One region of the Leptolyngbya sp. AN02str genome, then DNA from elsewhere that is predicted to be linked to it. Evidence: riboswitches for the same ligand, from Rfam matches in the RefSeq annotation. Region 1 holds a riboswitch; the other holds the start of a gene.
What was found. A riboswitch is a leader RNA that binds a small molecule or an ion and turns the genes downstream of it on or off. The one in region 1 is predicted to bind thiamine pyrophosphate.
Positions count from the first base shown of each region.

Region 2: linked by a shared signal. The riboswitch ahead of ACQ4M4_RS24110 (sodium:solute symporter family transporter) and the one ahead of thiC (phosphomethylpyrimidine synthase) in region 1 are both predicted to bind thiamine pyrophosphate.

Region 1 is NZ_JBNXVR010000006.1:160,100-168,157, reverse strand. Features, by position in the region: gene xdhB (xanthine dehydrogenase molybdopterin binding subunit) at 1-1,430, opposite strand, end outside; gene xdhA (xanthine dehydrogenase small subunit) at 1,528-2,940, opposite strand; tRNA gene ACQ4M4_RS06750 (tRNA-Met) at 4,186-4,258, opposite strand; gene thiC (phosphomethylpyrimidine synthase) at 4,414-5,781, opposite strand; TPP riboswitch at 5,793-5,894, opposite strand; gene ACQ4M4_RS06740 (hypothetical protein) at 5,953-6,162, opposite strand; gene ACQ4M4_RS06735 (response regulator transcription factor) at 6,346-7,092, shown strand; gene ACQ4M4_RS06730 (Mo-dependent nitrogenase C-terminal domain-containing protein) at 7,295-7,678, opposite strand.
Region 2 is NZ_JBNXVR010000045.1:49,139-57,196, forward strand. Features, by position in the region: gene proB (glutamate 5-kinase) at 1-388, shown strand, start outside; gene ACQ4M4_RS24085 (hypothetical protein) at 1,547-1,678, shown strand; gene ACQ4M4_RS24090 (glutathione S-transferase family protein) at 1,911-2,588, shown strand; gene ACQ4M4_RS24095 (hypothetical protein) at 2,616-2,954, shown strand; gene ACQ4M4_RS24100 (ABC transporter ATP-binding protein) at 3,231-5,012, opposite strand; gene ACQ4M4_RS24105 (hypothetical protein) at 5,547-5,951, opposite strand; TPP riboswitch at 6,111-6,207, shown strand; gene ACQ4M4_RS24110 (sodium:solute symporter family transporter) at 6,540-8,033, shown strand.

The DNA of each region.
Region 1 (8,058 bases):
TGAAGCCCCTGGCCCATTTCGGTGCCGCCGTGGTTGAGTTGAATGCTGCCATCGGTATAGATGAGGATCAGCGCCCCGGCCTGGTTGTACTGCTTTTTGTTGAACGAAATGCCGAACTTGACAGGCGTAATGGCTAACCCGCGTTTGCGGTGAGGGTGGGTTTGATTGAATTGGGCGATCGCTACTTGCCGTTCTGCAAAGTTGGCGTTGGCCTGTACGGTATTCCAAACCCGAGCAATGCGGTTATCGATAATTTCTTGATCGTAATGGGTTGTGTTGGTTTCGCCAGAACCATGATAGAAATTGCGCTCCCGTACCAGTTCTGGCGGCAAGCGTAAATATCGAGCAATGCGATCGACCACATCCTCAATCACTAACATGCCTTGGGGGCCACCAAAGCCACGAAATGCTGTGTTGGAGACTTTGTGAGTTTTGGCAATGCGGCCTCGTACGGTGATGTGGGGAATGTAGTAGGCGTTGTCGGCATGTAGCACGGCCCGCAGCAGCACCGGAGGCGACAGATCCAGGCTCCAGCCGCCATCGGCAAACAAGTCCATATCTAGCGCCGTGATCAGTCCTTCGGCGGTAAAGCCAACTCGGTATTGTCCCAAAAAGCCGTGGCGCTTTCCGGTAAGGGTCATGTCGTGATCGCGCTTGAGTTTGACTCGTACTGGACGGCCTGTTTTGTAAGCGGCGATCGCCGCTACTGCTGCAAAGGGATTAGCTTGCGATTCTTTGCCACCAAAGCCACCCCCCATCCGTAAGCAGGTGACTACAACCCGATTACTGGAAATGCCCAAAATGCGCGCCAGAATAATTTGCGTTTCGGTGGGATGCTGCGTTGATGAGTAAACCTGATAGTTGCCTTCCAAATCAGGAACTACCCAGCTCGTTTGCGTCTCCAGGTAAAAATGATCCTGCCCATTCATTTCTAGCTCGCCCTCTAGCCGATGGGGAGCGTCTGCCAGCGCTGAGGCTGCATCGCCACGCTGCACCGTAATGGCGTTGCCCTGAAAACGATTGTGGGCGATCGCGGCTTGAATACTCACAATCGGTTCCAACGGCTCGTACTCGACAATCACCCTAGCTGCCGCCTGTCGGGCGATATCCTCCGATTCTGCCACTGTCCATACGATTGCCTGCCCCCAATAGCTCACAAATTCGGTTGGAAAGAGCGGCTCATCGTGCAAAATTACCCCCGTATCGTTTTCGCCGGGCACATCTTCTGCCGTGAGGACGGTGACCAATCCTTCAACCTCGTAGGCCAACGACACATCAATTTTGGTGATGCGGGCGTGCGCATGGGGTGCCATGACGGGCCATACCGACAACATGCCTGCTGGCAGCCGTTGCTCATCGGTGTAGACAGCCTTGCCGGTCACGTGGCCTTGGGCGCTTTCGTGGCTATTTCGCTTGCCAACCGTACTCATAGGGGTACCTAGCTAAATTGATATTGGGGTTGAATGATAGTGATGTTGAACAGGGACGATCCTTGGCGGAGAATGCGATGGGTGCGATCGTCAATCGTCATCCCATCTCGACAAAAAATTTTTCGAACAAATTGGCGACTAATCGCTGGCGATAGCTGGCGCTACCCCGTAAATCTGTGAGAGGGGTGAATGCTTGTAGCAAAAGAGGTTTGAGCGATCGCACCGTGTCGTGAGTCCAGGGTTGGCCCACCAGCGCTTGCTCAACGGCGATCGCCCGAGCCGGAGTGGCGGCTACGCCACCGTACCCGAGCCGAGCCCGCACCACACAGTCATTGGCATCTAGATCAACACAAAAGGCCGCTGCGACAATGCTAATGTCGTCCGTGCCGCGCTTGCCAATTTTGTAGGACTGGCACAGGCGACGCACCGCACCAGTCCCTAAAGATTTGGGAATCGTGACAGAGACAATGACTTCATCTGGCTGACGCTGGGTTTGGCGATATCCTGTGAAAAACTCTGACAGTGGCAAAGTGCGATCGCCCCGAACGCTCGTGACCGTAATCGTCGCATCCAGTGAGAGCAATACAGGCGGCAAGTCGCCAATGGGCGAAGCAGTGCCAATATTGCCGCCCACAGTGGCCCGATTGCGCACTTGCCGTGCCGCAAACCAGTACAGCATTGTATCTAAACTGGGGAAAACTCCTTGTAGCGTTTTCTCCACCTGGCTTAGGGGAACGGCTGCGCCAATGGTGACAGCAGCATCGGTTTGGGTGATGCCCTGAAGCTCTTGCACGGCTTCTAGAGAAATCATGATTGGGTAATGTTGGCGATGGTGGCTCAACTCTAAGCCCAAATCGGTGCCTCCAGCGATGAGTGTGGCATTGGGGTATTCTGCCAGCAGGGTCAGGAGCGATCGCAGCTCAGTCGGCCGATAAAATGCATGCTCGTGATGCTCATAGCTCACCGGGGCCAATGTTGGCGTTGCTGCAGTCAGCTTTTGGGCAAAGGAGTCGCACGCTTGGGGCGATCGCGCTTCGACAACTTGCTGGGCTGCTCGGCGAATGGGCAAATACCCCGTACATCGGCACAAGTTGCCCTCAATCGCTACATCATCCATTGGCCCATCGTAGTAAGCCGCAAACATACTCATAATGAATCCGGGTGTACAGTAGCCACACTGCGAACCTCCCAATTCCACCATGGCCGCTTGCACCGGATGCAACGCGCCATTCGCAACCCCCTCAACGGTAATCACATCTCGCCCCACTAGCGCCCCTACCGGAATGAGGCAGCTATTGACCGCCTGGTACTGAGGTTGGCCGTCGGCATCTTGACCAACCAGCACCACCGTACAAGCCCCACAGTCGCCATCTCCACATCCCTCCTTGGTGCCGGTGCGTCCACTCTGCTGAAGAAATTGCAGCAGGGTCATTGTAGGAGGCGTAGATGCCAAAGAAACGACAGAACCGTTGATGCTTAGAGTAGGGCGATCGCTAGATAAATGCGTCATGCGTTCAAAGATGTATCAAATAATGTATTAACGAAACAACGGAGCGGCGAAACAGAGATGACTAGGCTGCAAACGAAGCAAAGCCCGACTCACACGTTTTTAGAATAAGTAGTTTCATAATAAATAGCTGCATGAATAGAAGATACATAAGCCCATGAATCTTATCAGTTTGTATGCAGTATACAGGTGCTGTCTCCCCAGTATAGAAATTGCATTTCCCAAGGATTGTCACGAGAATTACCATTACGGCTTTTCCCTACAAATTTCTTCCCTACAATCCTCCTGACTAAGGTCGCAATGTCGTCGTTCTGCGAGCTTAGTCAGCGTGAGGTGGTTGAGAGGAACTCGTCCTTGGTTATTCCTCGTAATTCTGCAATTTTCGTAATTCAGTGAAGATACACTTGTAGATGTTTCTAGAGCACCAACAGAAATCCTCTAGAGTCGCGTGTGAATATTACTTTGAACATCGTGTGGCGATGCTTTGAGACCTTACTTTGCTATGTTGGCAAGAGATTCTGGTATATCGTTTGCCTGTTTTTAACGGGCTTGATTAAATGGTTCTTGGGATGATGTTAAAAATGTCCATCTTGTTTTTCGTGTTGTAGTCTTTTCCTCCTTTATTAATGTGATTTTTTATATTAAAATTTTTCTTTTATCTGTCTTTTTTTGTCTTTAGCTTTTCTAAGCTGATTTCTACTGCTATCAATTTTTCAATCTTTATTTAGCTTGGATTTAAGATCACCTTGTATATCAACCGTATTCATAAGGCTATTAATTTAATGATTCAAACAGTCCTTTCTAGGCTTGGGTGTGTCCGATGAACTTGTTCACAACGGTTCTCCAAATTGGCAAACAAAACCGTGAAAACCAGAATCCAAGGGATGCTGCTGTCGTGAACAACTACATATCAAGAACAACACTGCTTGCTTGACTAGCCCCAATACTGTTCTATATCAACCTCAAAAAAGCCCATTTTGGCGGACGCGTCGCGCCCGCCAAAATGGGCACTTCAGCTTATCCAAAACTCAGGTAATGTTATGAAGTGTCGCAGTGGGAGTGTGGGAGCCCTGAAAACTAGGACGATTGCCCAAAGCTATCGACAAACCACCCTCTGATTCTGCACTCGCAAAATGCCCCATTTTAACCCTAGGCTCATGCCAAACATGGCTAACAACGCCCAATAAACATGCAAGCTCTCTAAACATTGAGATCTTGCTGTAAGCCATGTATTGCTTCCACTTAAGATGGCTCAGGCGGGATTTGAACCTGCGACCTTGGGCTTATGAGTCCCCTGCTCTAACCACTGAGCTACTGAGCCGTGCGCTGGAAATTTCCAACTTTCTTAAGCTATCATATCACGACTGCGATCGCTACCCCTTCGACAATTTTTTTTGAATTTGGCGGTGTTGGGTAGGGCGGATGCCAGAGGGTAGATTCAGTAACAAACCGTGCCCTCTGGCATCTGCCGAAAATTTAGCTTACTGCTTCTTTAGTCAGAAACTTTTCCAACTCTGAGAGCGCATCTGCATCGACCTTGGTTTGCATAGGGCAAAACTTGGGACCACACATCGAGCAAAATTCAGCTGTCTTATAAATATCTGCTGGCAACGTTTCGTCGTGATATTCGCGTGCACGCTCCGGATCAAGCGCCAACTCAAACTGGCGGTTCCAGTCAAAGTGATAGCGTGCCCGAGAGATCTCATCGTCGCGATCGCGCGCTCCGGGTCGATGTCGGGCAATATCGGCTGCGTGGGCCGCAATCTTGTAGGCAATCAAGCCATTGCGCACGTCCTCAGCATTCGGCAGTCCCAAATGCTCCTTTGGCGTCACGTAGCACAGCATTGCTGTCCCGTACCAACCTGCCATCGCCGCCCCGATCGCACTGGAAATATGGTCATAGCCCGGTGCAATATCCGTAACTAGCGGCCCTAATACATAGAAAGGCGCTTCAGAGCATTCCTCCATCTGTTTCCGCACATTGAACTCGATTTGATCCATCGGCACATGGCCTGGGCCTTCTACCATCACCTGCACATCCTGCTCCCACGCTTGACGGGTGAGTTGGCCTAGCGTTTTTAGCTCCGCCAGTTGTGCCGCATCCGAGGCGTCATGCTGGCAACCGGGACGCAACGAATCGCCTAAGCTAAACGATACGTCGTATTTCTTGAAGATTGCGATGATGTCATTGAAGTGGGTATACAGTGGATTTTGCTGGTGATGATGCAGCATCCACCGGGCCAAAATACCGCCACCACGAGACACAATTCCTGTAAGCCGACCCTTGACCAGCGGCAAATGCTCAATCAGAATCCCCGCATGAATAGTCATGTAATCCACTCCCTGTTGGGCGTGCTTTTCAATGACGTGCAGAAAGTCTTCGGGCGTCAGGTTTTCTACCCTGCCATGCACTTGCTCTAACGCTTGATAAATGGGGACTGTACCAATTGGTACAGGAGACGCTTGAATGATCGCTGTGCGAATCTCGTCCAGGTTGCCACCCCCAGTCGATAAGTCCATCACAGTATCGGCACCGTATTTGACCGCAAGATGCAGTTTGGCAAGTTCTTCTTCAATTCCTGATGAATTTGGAGATGCCCCAATATTGGCGTTGACCTTGCATTTCGAGGCAATGCCAATTGCCATAGGCTGCAAATTGATATGGTTGATGTTCGCAGGAATAATCATGCGCCCCCGGGCAACTTCGGAGCGAATCAGCTCAGCGGGAAGGTTTTCCCGCTGGGCTACATATGCCATCTCCTCTGTCACCACGCCCTGACGCGCATAGTGCATTTGAGACACATTGCTGTGTCCACGACGCTGAGCAACCCAGTCGTTTCGCATATTATTTAGTTCCTTCAAGTAAACAGCTTCCCTCCGCCGGTATTAGCCGGACTCAGGTTCTAAGGGTGTAATCTCAGCCTGGACTGAACGCTCAGGCACCCCTAGCTTGTGGGTGATTGTATCACCAATGACAGTTGAGTTTGCAACCAACGTGTTGGTTAAGCCTTGTTGCTAGGTTGCAACATGAGTGAGAGCGATCGCGATCGCTCTAGAAATGCGATCGACAGCTTTATGCCAATCCCTCGTTTCCTCGTCAAAAAGCGCACCAAACCCTGACAGAGAATTTGATTGAGAGGCTTTGCCCATGCCACAATCGTTCATCTTGGCTGCTGGATCAGGCGGCAACCGTAAAGCAGCCCTTAGCGATTTCGAGCCCGACATAGGCCAGAACATGAAACTAGAGTTATAACTAATGTATCTATTTGTAGAGTTTTTCTTGCCAAAGGTGCATAATCAACAGAAAAACTATGGTAGGTTCCTTAAGATCTTGGGGTAAAACTTCTAAAACTTCAATTAGATTTAACCTGATCTGCGTAAAACCTTTGTTGAGATAAAACCATTTAAATGCCTCGGATTCTTGTCATTGATGACGATATTGCGATCTCTGAATTGGTCGCTGTCAACCTTGAAATGGCTGGGTACGACGTTAGCCGCGCGACTGACGGAGTCAAGGGTCAAGCCTTAGCGCTGCAACTGATCCCCGACTTAATTATGCTCGACCTAATGTTACCCAAAGTCGATGGGTTTACGGTGTGCCAACGTCTCCGTAGAGATGAGCGAACCGCCGACATCCCCGTGCTGATGCTGACAGCACTGAGCCAAACCCAAGACAAAGTGGAGGGGTTTAACGCGGGGGCAGATGACTATCTCACCAAGCCTTTTGAGGTAGAAGAGATGCTGGCGCGGGTGCGGGCGCTGCTGCGCCGTACTGATCGCATTCCTCAAGCGGCAAAGCATACGGAAATTCTTAACTTTGGCCCGCTCACCTTGGTCCCAGAGCGCCTAGAAGCGATTTGGTTTGATCACACCGTTAAGTTGACACACCTTGAGTTTGAGCTGCTCCATTGTCTGCTTCAGCGGCATGGACAAACGGTGTCTCCCAGCGAAATCTTGAAGGAAGTGTGGGGCTATGATCCCGACGATGATATTGAAACAATTCGGGTTCATGTGCGGCACTTGCGCACTAAGCTAGAGCCCGATCCCCGTCGTCCTCAATACATCAAAACGGTTTATGGAGCGGGCTATTGCCTAGAGTTGCCAACAACGGCTGCGACGGCAGATGAGGGAGATGAGGTTCCCTCAGCTAACTAGTGCAGTGCGATCGCGCATGTTTAACCCAATATTTTGCACGCAGCAACAAAGGCTCTAAGAAGGACTTAGAGCCTTTGTTGCCGTCTGTAGCAGCGATGGGAGGAGGATTTGAGAGCTTACCAGCAGATGCGATCAGAAGGTTTACAGTGGACCTAAGGGTTGGGTGCAAGGCGACTGTGCGAAGCAATGCGATCGCTCAATCTTAGCAATAGCAGGAAATATCCACACCACATTCATCGGCCAAGTAGCACAGGGCACGGAATCGGAGTGCCACAACTTCTTCGTAGAAAGGGTTGAGCTTGCAGAGGGGAGGAATGTGTAAGAGCGTTTTGCCAAATACAGAGATATCGCGCTCAAAGGGACACTGCGATGGGATCAGTTGGCATAGTTTGTGAGCCAATTCGGGAGTGTTGACTTCGATTTGATTGATGTATCGGCGCAAGGGTAGAAGGAGGTCGGCGGTTAGGAGCGATCGCCAAGTGGGAGTAGGAGAAGAAGCGGGTTGAAGAGAAACCTCTTCTGGCGAAGGTTGATGGAGGGCAACCCAGCTAACGAGAGCCAAATCGCGGGTTGTAGAATCAAACATTTTCATATCCATTCCTCAATGTTGCTGCACATCAGCAACGCAACAGGCTTGAACAAGTGCTAAATCATGCAACGTAAGCAGTGAAAGCAAGCTAATGGATGTTGTGGTCCTTTTTTAACAACAACAGGAATAGCGGCTATTCCTAACGGATTGAACAAAGAACTCAACGATACGGTCTGGTGAGAGACGGAGTCCGATAAGGGACTTACTTGATCTGTCTGCGTTCTTCTTCGATCCTACGTTAACTTTTATTGCAAAAAGTTGTTGTTGATACAAGAGTAGAGATTTCCGCCCACATTGGAGGGTTGGCTTATCTCAATCTCATTGGGAGTATGCCCTGCCTGCCTGGGTCATACCGCGAGTGAAATTACGGAAATTTT
Region 2 (8,058 bases), on a different contig from region 1:
AAATATTGAAAAAGCCCTGATGGGCGAACCGATTGGCACTCAATTTGCTCCCGAGGTCGAACCTCAAAATGCACGTAAACGATGGATTGCCCACGGTCTACTTCCCGCTGGCAAACTCTATCTTGACTCAGGAGCCGTGGCCGCCATTCGAGATGCCGGAAAGTCGCTCTTAGCCGCAGGAATTAAAGAGGTTGAGGGTGAATTTCAAAGTCGCGATGCCGTGCAAATTTGCGACCAGCATGGCAATGAAATTGCCCGAGGCATTGTGAACTACAACAGCACCGAACTGCAACAAATTCGGGGACACCATTCCGAGGCAATTCCCCAAATTTTGGGCTACGAAGGCGAGGCCACCGTTGTACATCGAGATAATCTAGTGTTGGTATAGCGCATCACTTTTGGGCACAAATGGGCGATCGCATACCCCAATCTCTAACAAAAGGAAGATTTTATTCAAGCTTCACGAGCAAATTGGTCCTCGGATCCCTCTCTTTTTTCAGAGGTTTCTGAAAAAAGAGAGCGGTATTCTTCTCAAAGAAGTCACAGATCGACGAACTGTGGTTGAACGAGAGTTCACCTCGCACTCGCACTCGACTGTACTTAGCCCGTCGGCGACTCATCTGTTCTCCATCCCTTCACCTCATCACGAGGAAAAAAATGCGCAAGTTCATGAGTCTATGTGTTCTGCTCAGCGTCACAGCACTCTTAGGCGCCTGCGGCCCCCAGCCTACTGATGCTCCACCACCCGCAGAAGCCCCTGCAGAGTAGCCCCCCGCACAGTAGAGCTACTCCCGCTACAACCCATCTGCTACATACACTTTTGAGAGATATGGGGACACACGCTACTCATATCTCTCAAAAGTGTATTTTCCAAAAGCATACTGGCGAACCTATGGCAGGGAAGCGAACACCTTACCAACTCCCATCTCAGACCGAAATTCTACGCTTCTCAACTCCTGCCAAAGGATAGTTGACACAAAAACGACACAAAAACGACACAGAAGAACGCTATTTCAAATTTTATATTTCTCACAGTTCAAGCGACTGCCATCGTTTAACCACACAAGTCTTTCCTGACTAGGCGGCACATACCAATCGGATACGAGAATAGATGATTTTGAGAGCACTATTGAAGTAGAAATAGTAGGGTTTAAAACTAGATAACTTACAGAGTTCTTACTTTACGCGTTTATAATTCCAGGTATGTGCTTGAATAGATAGAGCTTCGGCAAATTTTTAACAGCGCCTTTCAATCATTTTTCCCAGAGAAGCAAGTTAGATTCAATCTATAAAATCCATAATTTACTCAAATTCCAGACTATCTCAAGCTTAAAATTGAGATCGTTTTTCTTGCTTTGGAATTAAATCAAAGGATATTTTTATCATTCTCCGAGTTTTTGCATAAAAACATAAAACAGTTGACAATCTTCTCATGAAAAGAAGATTATATTTGTTAGTCTATTGGGTCTTTGTTATAGACTCAGTAAGCAATTTACGATGAAGCTTGCGTTCAAAGTTTGCTTCAATTTGTACAAGGAGACCTCTTATGAAGAAAACCATCGGTTTGTTGTTGGCTTTGGGTTTGGTTACCGTGTTGGGTGCTTGTGCAGGTGGTGGCGGTGAAGCACCTCCGGCTGAAGCTCCTGCTGAGTCTCCCGCTGCTTCTCCTTCGCCTTAATTTTGATGATTCTCCAGAATATAGATTCTGCTCATGAATTTAGAGTCTGGGGTCCATTTTCTTTGATGGCTTCCTAGCATTCATTCATCTGTAGGCTAGTTTCTACAAGCGATTGCTATCGTGTTGACGTTTGCTATTAAAGCATTTGATCTTGAGCGATCGCCTGAGACACGATTGAATTTTGTGCTTGGGAAATTAGCCTACTCACTTTTTTTCCATTTCATCTCTATTCATGTTATTACTGCAGTTCAGCACCTCGCATTACTGTCGAAAAGTTAGGCTAGCGCTGAATTATAAAAACGCTGAATTTCAGATTGAAAATTTAACTCCTGGACTACATATTCCAAAGATCAAAGCACTAGCGGGCACAACTACGGTGCCTGTTTTGTTATTGAATCATTCAAAGTCTTCCAAGGCGATCGCAGACTCGACCCACATCTTTGAGTATTTGGAACAAACCTTTCCAGATCCACCTTTATTTCCAGCAACCGACTTGCTCAAGCATGAAGTCAAAATGCTAGAAGATTGGCTAGATGAAAGCATCGGTGTCGCAACCCGATTTGTGTATTACGACTACCGAGCCAAAGAGGGCAAAGCGATCGATCCCTCCTTCACCAGCCAAGTCATTATTCAAGTTGTGCGCCGACAATACGGCATGACAGAAGCGCGAGTTCGTTTGGCAAAAGAGCGCTTAGCCGATGCCTTGGTATTTTTGCAGGAACGTTGGTCTGATCGGTATTTAGTCGGCGATCGCCCTTCGGTAGCTGATCTGACTGCGGCTGCATTACTTAGCCCACTTGCCCTGTTGCCCCACTACCGCACCGAGCACCCCTGGTTGTTTGAGCGTATTCGCGATATTCATCATCTATGTGGCGAACCGTTACCCCCTGGGCTTGCTGACAAGGCATGATAGAAGCAGCACGCAGGAGAAATTGCAGTGAACGACTGGCTTTTCACTCAGAGCCGATGGCTGTTGTGGCAGCAAGCAGCGCTAGCGGGATTGAGCAGCTTGGCGGCCCTAGGTGCGATCGCCCCCAGCCACGCATTGCCCCCTCCAGAAGACATCCCCGAAGAGGTTCTGCGAACTCAAATTATTTTGGAAGGGCGATCGCCAATTGATGGGGAGGCTCTTACCGCTCAGGAGTATGCTGAGCAGCAGGCAGCCATTCAGGTCGTCCTCAATGCCCCAGGAGAACTCTCACCTGAGGTGCGTGAGGTCATTTTTCTGTTGTCTTTGCGCAAGGGTTTACGCATTTTCTTTCCCTTTATCCCTTAAGTTCAGGCTTAGAGAACGTCTGAAAAGTGCCTCAAGCTTCGGGTATTGTCCCACCATTGGTTATTCTCCCCTCCCAAACTTGCGAAGGGAAAGGGTTTGCATCTCCCCTGCTCCCAAAACTGGGAGCAGGGGATAGGGGATGTAGCGCTTTGCGCTTCCCAAAGGGTGACTATTTTTTGACTTCCTAGACATCCTCTTAGCCATCTTTGGCAGAGTCCTAGAGGTTTGAGGTTGTTGGCTGCCCGCAATACCTCTAGGGCCAATCATCTCAACTATCTACGGATGGGGCTTAGTTCTCAACCCCATTTGCACCTTCCATAGGCCAGCATATACCCCGTCTGCAGCAAGCAAGTCTTCGTGGCGACCCTGCTCAATCAGCCTGCCGTACTCCATGACGTAAATGCGATCGGCATTACGAATCGTGGATAGTCGATGGGCGATCGCAATGGTAGTGCGGTTTTGGGTAATGCGCTCCAGCGATCGCTGAATCGCCGCTTCCGTCTCGTTGTCCACGGCAGAAGTAGCCTCATCCAGAATGAGGATCGGTGGATTTTTGAGGACAGCACGGGCGATCGCCAGGCGCTGCCGTTGCCCACCTGATAGTTTTTGGCCTCGCTCGCCCACCACCGTATCGTATCCATCGGGCAGCTGCTCAATAAACTCATGAGCCTCAGCAATTTTTGCGGCTTCCACCACTTCCTTAAACGTGGCATCGGGGGTGCCGTAGGTAATGTTTTCCCACACCGTACCGTGGAACAGAAACACATCCTGGCTCACCAAGCCAATTGCTCGCCGCAAATCCCGCAGCTGAATCTCGCGAATATCTTGCCCATCCAGCGTGATGCGCCCTTCAGAAACCTCATACAGTCGCAGCAGCAGTTTCACCAATGTACTTTTGCCAGATCCGGTGGAGCCAACAATCGCAATTGTTTTTCCGGCAGGAATATGCAGCGACAAGTCATGAATTACCGATTGGCGATCGCGGTAAGCAAAGCGAATATTCTGAAGATCGATTTCGCCACTTACCCGATTCGCAGGCAACGGAGCGCGACCAGAGTGAATCGTGAGCGGCGTATTCAACACATCCAGCACACGGTTGGTAGAAGCCATCGCCCGCTGATACTGATCCAATGTTTCGCCCAACCGAGTCAACGGCCATAGCAATCGCTGAATCAAATACACCAGCACACTGTAGTTACCCACGGATAGAGTGCCGTTGACTACCGCCAACCCACCCAGAAATAGCGTCGCAACAAATCCCAACAAAATCAAAATGCGGATAAGCGGCACAAACGCAGCACTTAGCGCGATCGCCCGTTCATTGCTGCGGCTATAGGCCTGACTTTCATGCCGAATTCTCTCAATCTCATAAGCTTCGGTGGCAAAGCTTTTAATCGTCATAATGCCGCCAAAGTTATTCGACAAGCGGCCATTCAGCAAACTGGCCTTTTCTCGCACATCGGCATAACGCGGAGCCAACAGTTTTTGAAATGCCACCGATCCCCACAAAATAAACGGCATGGGCAACATGGCCAACCACGCCACACCAGGTGCTAGATAGAAGAAAATGCCACCAATGAGCACAACCGTAGCAGCAACTTGCAGCACCTCATTCGCGCCAAAGTCTAAAAAGCGCTCCAGTTGGTTAATGTCATCATTCAAAATCGACATCAACCGCCCCGTGCTTTGGCTCTCAAAATATTCCATTTCCAGCTCTTGAATATGGCTGTAGGCATCAAGCCGGAGGTCGTGCTGCACACGCTGCGCCAAGCTGCGCCACAACCGCGCATAGGCATATTCAAACAAAGACTCTAAACTCCAAATCACCATGCTCGCGGCGATGATGACCCCAAGCTGCTGCGTCACACCTTCAATACCAAATTGTGCTAGCCAAGAGTTTTCCTGCTGCACAACTACATCCACAGCCGCACCAATCAACAAAGGTGGAGCCAGGTCAAAAATCTTATTCAAAATAGAGCAGGTAATTGCCTGCCACATTTGCACGCGATACACCTGACCATAGTGCAGAAGTCGAAGAAGAGGATGCTGAGATTTCAAGGCTTGTTTCGAAAAAAGGACTTTCACTATTCTGCAACTAAGTCAAAACTTATGCATATCGGCGTATGTATCCCTGAGCACCAAAAAGTTATGCCGCTCGCCCAGTTCACCGAGGCATCCTGCACGAATGGCTGTTTGAAGCAGGGAGCATTGCGCACCTCCGCCACGCAATGATTCATACAGGAGGTCTTAGGTTGCAATGAATCAAGCCTCAGCCTCTTTAACCTCCCAGCCAGGATTGGTCAGTCTGGACAGCATTTAACGGGTTTGGACGTAGGTTGCAGGTAGACCACGACCAATCATTTCACAACCCAACCCCACACCCAGAAGAGATTGGAACAGGCCTGTGCTTCATCTTGATAAACCGAGTTTGATCTCTATGCTCGATCTCTAAAAGCTCTCCTCAATAAATGGGACCTCGTGAGCCTTCCCACATGATTTTTCACATGATGAAAAGGCCCACGAGGTCCAGTTTTGCAAATTTGAGCTGGCTAGATGGCCTAAGACCAGTTATTTGTTGGCTAAAACGCCGATTTATCGCTTCCGAATATCTTTTGCCATGTTGCGGAACATGTCCATGCTGGTATCGGTACGACGGCGCTCAGCGGTTTGATCTTGAGACTGAGTGGCAGGAGCACTCGGCTGGCTGGTGGTGCTATTGATGAAAGTGGGCGCACTAGGAGCAGATCCATTCATAGATGGGGTGCCCGGCTTCACAACCCCCATAGAAGAGACTTGAACAGTTTGCTCAAACTCTCCGCCGTTACCAATGGTTTTGGGAAATGTGCGGCGGACGGCTTTTGCCGTTCTCATGTAATCGATGTTGCCGTAGGTTTTTGCATCGTCTGCGTCTAAGAAATAGGCGCGGACTTTTTCACCTTTGGCAGTGGGAGCTGCCTGGTCATTTTTCTTTCCGAGAAAGCCAAAAAATCCTGCCATAAATCTTGCTGGGTGTGTCTTTTACATTCATTAACCTTTATGTTAAGTCTTTTGAAGCGTGTTTTGGTGTTACAAATACGACGAGTTGCTACGAATTTTTACTTGAATTGTGGATTGAGGGCGATCGCCAAAAATCTTGTACCGAAAGTGATATTCTATTCATCAAGCTAGGGGTGCCTGAGCGATCGGGCTGAGATTATACCCTTGGAACCTGAGTCTGGTTAGTACCAGCGGAGGGAAGCATTGATTAGAGCTAACTCTAAAGCAATGGTGTCCGCATCATGTAGCAAGCAACCGCACTCTTTCGTTGAGGAGTGAACGATTGGTTGCGGCTTCTCATTTCAGCAAAAGGTAAGAGAACCTATGCATATTGCACGGGTTTGTGCTGCTCTGGCTTTTTTGCTGTTGGCGCGATCGCCTCACCTATCAGATTCCATTGACTCTCATCAACACACCACTCGCCACCTCTGGCCAACGTTTCTAGAACACATGCAGTTTCACTACAGGCTTGATTGCGGCCTTAATTGCAGCCTTAGCTGCAGCCTTGATACTGCGCTCGTTCTAATTTTGCTTTGAGGAAGGGAAGCTATGCCGATTGGAGCCGTTGCTCTATTAATTACCCTGGTTACGGCTGGAGCCTTTGCGCTCATTGGTTTTTTACATGCCAGCAAGCGCATCATCACGCTGGAGGAGTTTGTTTCTAGCCGAAACCAGTTTGGGAACTGGATGACGTTTGCCACGCTGGTAGCATCGGCCATGGGCGTTTGGATCTTGTTTAGTCCTCCCGAGGTTGGTGCCACCAGCGGAGTTGCCGGCATTTTGGGCTACTGTCTTGGTTCCGCAGCACCGATCGCCCTGTTTATTCAAATTGGGCCTCGCATTCGCCAACTCATGCCCAATGGCCACTCGTTGAACGAATTCGTTTTGTATCGATTTGGCCAGCAAATGTACGGGCTCACGCTGGCCATTATTGTGTTCTACATGTTCGTGTATTTAACAGCGGAGCTAACGGGCATTGCCAAAGCTGTGCAAATTTTGGCCGACGTGCCGTTGGGATGGACAGCCCTGCTCGTTATGGCAGCGACATTTGTGTACACAACCTATGGCGGCTTAGCAACCACTATCTTCACGGATATGGTGCAGTTTGTGGTGATTGTGCCGTTACTGCTGATTAGCCTGACGGTTACGATTTTGGCGCTTGGGGGCTTGGGCCCTGCATTGCAGCCTATTCAGCAAAATGCACCCGAGCTTTTATCATTCAGCAATCTTCCCGGACTCAAGTTTGGAGCCACGTTATTTATTGCAGTTCTGGTTGCTGAAATTTTTAATCAAGGCAACTGGCAACGCATCTATGCTGCACGCAATAACCAAACTGTTCGCACTGCGTTTCTGGCTTCATCGCTGATTATTCTACCCATGCTGTTTGTTGCAGGTAGTTTGGGCATTTTGGGAATGCATTTTGGTTTTAACAGCGATCAAACATTCTTTTCGCTGATTCAACAACTCCAGCTTCCATTTTGGTTCTTTATCGCAATTCTTATTTTGGCGTTGGCGTTGGTCATGAGCAGTGTTGATACGTTGCTCAACGGCATCACCAGTGTGTTTACGCTCGATTTGGTGAGGTTGTGGCCGCATATGCAAACGGCTGGGCATTTGCGCGCTACTCGAGTGCTTACGGTTGTGATCGGCTCTGTTGCGGTGGCGATCGCCGCTCAAGGGTACAACGTTTTGTATCTCTTCCTACTAGCCGACTTGGTTTGTGCTGGAGCGTTCATACCCATTTTGCTTGGGCTATACTCTCGCCAGATCACAGGCACGGTTGCGCTGGTTAGTTGCCTTGCTGGAATTGCGGCTGGGGCATTATTCTTCCCCAAACCCGACTATTCCCCTTGGTTGCCAATTCCATTTGGAGGGGATTTGCTGGTGAGCTTTGTGGCCTCGCTTGTTGTTTCAACGATAATTGCGCTAACTTGGCAGGTTTATGCCGCTTATACAGCAAAAGGCGATCGCTTCAACTTTGAGCAAATGAAAGAGCAGGTTCACCCTTACATGTCGCTCGTTGATTCATTGTCCGACGAGTAGCGGGCAACGGGCGATCGCTCTTCTT